2 regions of the Cysteiniphilum sp. 19S12-1 genome follow, and region 2 is predicted to be linked to the other one. Evidence: riboswitches for the same ligand, from Rfam matches in the RefSeq annotation. Region 2 holds a riboswitch; the other holds the start of a gene.

Region 1 (2,482 bases), on a different contig from region 2:
TAAACAAGCATAAACCAGATTATATTCTATATTTCCCAGGGTATTATGAGCCTGCCAAAATAGGAAATATCTCAAATGAACTGGTGGATAGGACAATTACTATTAATCTAAAATCTGTTTTTGTATTGATTGAGGGTGTTTTTGACTATTTAAAGCAAAATCCAGCATGTGTGTTAGCGGTTACCGCAAGTGTTGCTGGATATGTGGGACTGCCATATTCTCAGCCTTATGCTGCAACAAAGGCCGCGGTAATCAATTTAGTTCAAAGCTTTAAAGCTGAGCATAAAAATTTTAATATCAAGTTGATTAACCCAGGCTTTGTCAAAACAAAGTTAACTGATAAAAACAACTTTAAAATGCCTAACTTAATGGAACCTAATGATGCAGCAAACGCTATTTTAAAGGGTCTAAGAACAAGTCGATTTGAAATACATTTTCCAAAGCGCTTTACGCGAATGCTCAAGTTGATAGCAAGCTTACCCTATAAATGTTATTTTAAAGTGCTTGCAATGATGCGTTTAGGCTAGCACACTCATGATTTTATGGTCATAGCCATCAAATAATACCAAATAAAACTTTCGCTTTTTCTCACTAAAAACGATAGAATCCGATCTTATACCGCGCGTAAATTATTTTGCGGTGTTCGGTGTCAAAGAAGTTTTTGATGCCTTTGAGCGATTGAATTGTAGGTAATAGCTTGGACTATTGGCAAAATTCAATCGCTCAAAGGCGCGAGAAATTCAACGACAGAAATGCTGTAAAATGGTTTATGGGCGGTATACACATCACTAATGGTTTGTGTGAATTTACACAACGCAAGAGGGAATCTGGTGTAACTCCAGAGCTGGCCCGCAGCGGTAATTGGAAACGAACGATACACATTGATTCTTACTTTCTGGGAGTCATTGAAATGCACTGATTGAAACAATTGGGAAGCGGTATCTAGTAGGAGTGTAGACGCGTCCATAAGCCCGAATATCTGCCATTGGTTAATAAATTTATATGTTAAAAAAGCTTTCGTGGAACAAAGCGCACATATGGTAGAGATACTTGATATTGGTTAATAAACAACAAACCAATAGCGATACATTTCTTGCTAACTTATGTCCTTCTTCCCGATTGCTTAGTTTAAATTAATCGCGGATAGAGGATAAAAAATGAATGTAAATGTCACCAAACGCTCAGGACGTTTAGAACCTGTTAATCTGGATAAAATTCATCGTGTGATCACATGGGCTGCTGAAGGCTTAGAGAATGTCTCGGTTTCCCAAGTTGAGTTGCAATCACATATTCAGTTGTATGAGGGCATGAAAACAGCTGATATTCAAGCGATTATTATCAAAACCGCTGCTGATTTAATCTCTGAAGAGACGCCTGATTATCAATACATGGCAGCACGCTTAGCGATTTTTCACTTGCGCAAATTAGCTTATGGCGAATTTGAACCACCACATTTATACAATCATGTGCAAATGCTCGTCCAAGCAAAAAAATATGATGCGCATTTGCTTAATGACTACTCAAAGGCTGAATTTGAGCAAATGAATACGCATATCGATCATTGGCGTGATATGAACTTCACCTATGCTGCGGTGAATCAAATGCAAGGCAAGTATCTGGTGCAAAATCGCGTCACTGGCAAGATCTACGAGACGCCACAAATGCTTTACATGCTTGTCAGTGCTTGTTTATTTTCACAACATGACAAGCAGACACGCATGCAATATGTACTTGATTTTTATGATGCGATTAGTCAATTTAAGTTGTCTTTACCCACCCCAATTATGGCAGGGGTACGCACACCAACACGCCAATTTAGCTCATGTGTGTTGATTGATACTGATGATAGTTTAGATTCAATCAATGCTTCCGCATCCGCGATTGTCAAATATGTCTCACAACGCGCTGGCATTGGCATTAATGCCGGCAAAATTCGTGCATTAGGTAGCGAGATTCGCCAAGGCGAAGCGCTACACACTGGCTGCATCCCATTTTATAAATATTTCCAAACCGCAGTGAAATCATGTTCACAAGGGGGTGTGCGTGGTGGAGCGGCTACTTTGTTTTACCCAATGTGGCACTTAGAGGTTGAGTCTCTCTTGGTGCTTAAAAATAACCGTGGTGTCGAGGATAACCGCATCCGCCACTTAGACTATGGTGTGCAGATCAACCGTTTGATGTATCAACGATTGATTGAGCAAAAAGACATAACACTGTTTAGTCCAAGTGATGTACCGGGTTTATATGATGCTTTTTTTGCTGATCAAAATGAGTTTGAGAAGCTTTATATCATTGCAGAAAACACGCCAAAAATCCGCAAAAAAACACTTAAAGCAAGTGAGCTTTTCGCGCTTTTAATGCAGGAACGCGCACAAACCGGACGTATTTATATTCAAAACGTTGATCATTGTAATACGCATTCAGCATTTAATGCACAGCTTGCTCCAATTAAACAATCTAATCTATGCATGGAGATCACTCT
Region 2 (2,482 bases):
CATCCGAGTGCATGCCTCCTGCATGGTTTAACGCCTCAAATGCCATGCCTGCTGTTAGTGCGCCATCACCAATAATAGCAACGGATTTAGCAGATGATCCTTTCAATTTATCAGCTTCAGCCATACCTAAAGCCGCACCAATGGATGTACTTGAGTGCCCGACACCAAAGCTGTCATAAACACTTTCGCTGCGCTTAGGAAAGCCTGAAATGCCACCGGGCTTTTTAATCGTAATTAACTCATCCGCTCGCCCTGTTAGGATCTTATGAACATACGTTTGATGCCCGACATCCCATACTAAGTGATCACTCGGTGTGTCATAGACATAATGCAAAGCAATAGTAAGCTCTAATGCTCCCAAGCTACTAGCGAAATGCCCACCTGAGACATCTAAAGTCTCAACAAGAAACGTGCGTATTTCAGTCGCTAAATCCGTTAATTGAGAAACGGCAAGCTTGCGTACATCACAAGGCGAGTTGATCTTTGATAACAACGGGTAATTTGCACGATTTGTTTTTGACATAACAACAAGCAATGTGTCTATTTTAGTTCTGTGGCATAGTATCCTTTACTATGGCAGCTTTCTCAAGTAAAACCCTTAATATTCTTTGCTTTTAATGTTATTAATTCCATAGTCAATCGTGCCTCATGAGCCCCTAATAGATCACTTAGGCTTCGACTCACGCTCAGCCAACGCAGCACCCCTCACCCGTGCAGCGTAAGCTGCACGAGCAATCCCACAAGGGGCGAGGTAACAAATTCGTGGGCGCATTGAAGCTTATTACAACTAAGTCCCCCAAAAAGTTACTTGCCGTTCCCTGAGCGAAGTCGAAGGGAAGATAAAAACAAATGCCGTCTTGCCATTTGCTTTAAAGCACTCTAATATCACCAGCTGTTAGGTGCGTGTGTTATAAAACATACGTTAAAAGGGAAATTGGTGTAAATCCAATACTGTACCCGCAACGGTAAAACACGGTGTTTTTGAGTATTCAAAATACCGCTTGCAATCATTCACTAGGCAACTGGGAAGAAGCATTTAGGTCAAGTCCGGAAACCTGCCTAATAATAATTCGTTTACGGGGATATAAACAGCAAAGAGGGCTCCATGCAACCATACCGTTTTCGCACATTAAGTGCCATCATACTATTTGCCATCGTTGGGCAAACAATATTTGCGGATCAAATAACAAAAAATAGTGATAACAACATCAAAAATATCACCAGTGATCCTAGTCCCTCAGCAACGGAATACACTTTGCCAACGATTGTTATAAATTATGAGAATCAATTAAATCATGGCCAAAAGAAAACACGAGATAGTAGCGATGCCTCTAGAGCACCGATTAGCGTATCATTAATGCCCAATTATGCCAATCAAAGCATTGATCACACCATTGAGCAAAATGCTTGGGTTAACAGTAACAATAGTAGCGCGGCAAACCCTAGTTTTTATTTGAAGGGGCAACGTGCCAATGTGTTATTAAATGGTATTCCACTGAATCAATTTAACTCGCAAGCGCAAAATATTTCGTTAATTCCACAAGATAGTATTGAAAGTATCACCGTCGATCCTACTGCCAGTAGTGTGCTCTACGGTGGTATGGGTTTAGGTGGCACAATCAACATTGAGCAGAAATTTATGGCTCAAGATAAATATACGATTGGTTTATCTGGCGGCTACCCATTTGGCGCTGGCGTTAATGTCTTTATTAATAAGCTATTGGATAATGAAAAAACATGGAGTTTGCAACTTGCTAATAATAGTCAAAGCATTGATGGTTATCGCGATTACTCACGTAATAACAGCAATAGTGCCTATATTGCGTTAATGCATCAAACCAATACGCAAAAATTCACACTGAACTTTAGTGATAGTTACCAATATTTACATTTCCCTGGATCATTAAATCAAGATCAAAGTGACGACAATCCATGGCAAGCTAGTAACGGCAAAGAAAAATATATTAACCACACCGTTAATACACAGCTTAATTTCGACCAAAAACTTAATAAACGGTGGCAATTTAGCCTCAAATCGCAATATCAACAGCAATGGGCAAACGCTATTTTTGCTGATTCAAACTATTCCTCTAAGCAAGGCAGTAGCTTATTTTATTTGCGCCCAAGTGTGATATTTGATAATGATTTTGTGAAAAACACATTCGGTAGCGAGTTTAACTATCAGACCTTTAGACAAAGCAGTACGGTAAATAATGCAACACAAACGAATATTGCACTGTTTAATCAAAGTGACTTTATATTCAATCACTATTGGCAAAGCGGTATTGGGGGGCGTTTTGAGCATAGCTATACCAAGGGCGACTTTATCTCTAGTAATAACTCTGGCTCACAGGTGATTAATATCGGAGCAGGTGATATTTATTTGCAATATAACTGGAGCAAACACTTCAATACACGTGGCTCGATTTCATACGCCTATCAGTTACCTTTTATCGATCAATCTAATCTAACGCCAGGAGCG

Evidence for each region. Region 2 has a riboswitch for cobalamin ahead of ACTS4L_RS02510 (TonB-dependent receptor). Riboswitches for the same ligand answer to the same signal wherever they lie in the genome.
Region 1: linked by a shared signal. The riboswitch ahead of nrdA (class 1a ribonucleoside-diphosphate reductase subunit alpha) and the one ahead of ACTS4L_RS02510 (TonB-dependent receptor) in region 2 are both predicted to bind cobalamin.

The regions. Positions count from the first base shown of each region.
Region 1 is NZ_JBQAJM010000004.1:36,654-39,135, forward strand. It holds gene ACTS4L_RS02060 (SDR family NAD(P)-dependent oxidoreductase) at 1-527, shown strand, start outside; cobalamin riboswitch at 776-1,001, shown strand; gene nrdA (class 1a ribonucleoside-diphosphate reductase subunit alpha) at 1,158-2,482, shown strand, end outside.
Region 2 is NZ_JBQAJM010000005.1:18,295-20,776, forward strand. It holds gene dxs (1-deoxy-D-xylulose-5-phosphate synthase) at 1-523, opposite strand, end outside; cobalamin riboswitch at 881-1,077, shown strand; gene ACTS4L_RS02510 (TonB-dependent receptor) at 1,106-2,482, shown strand, end outside.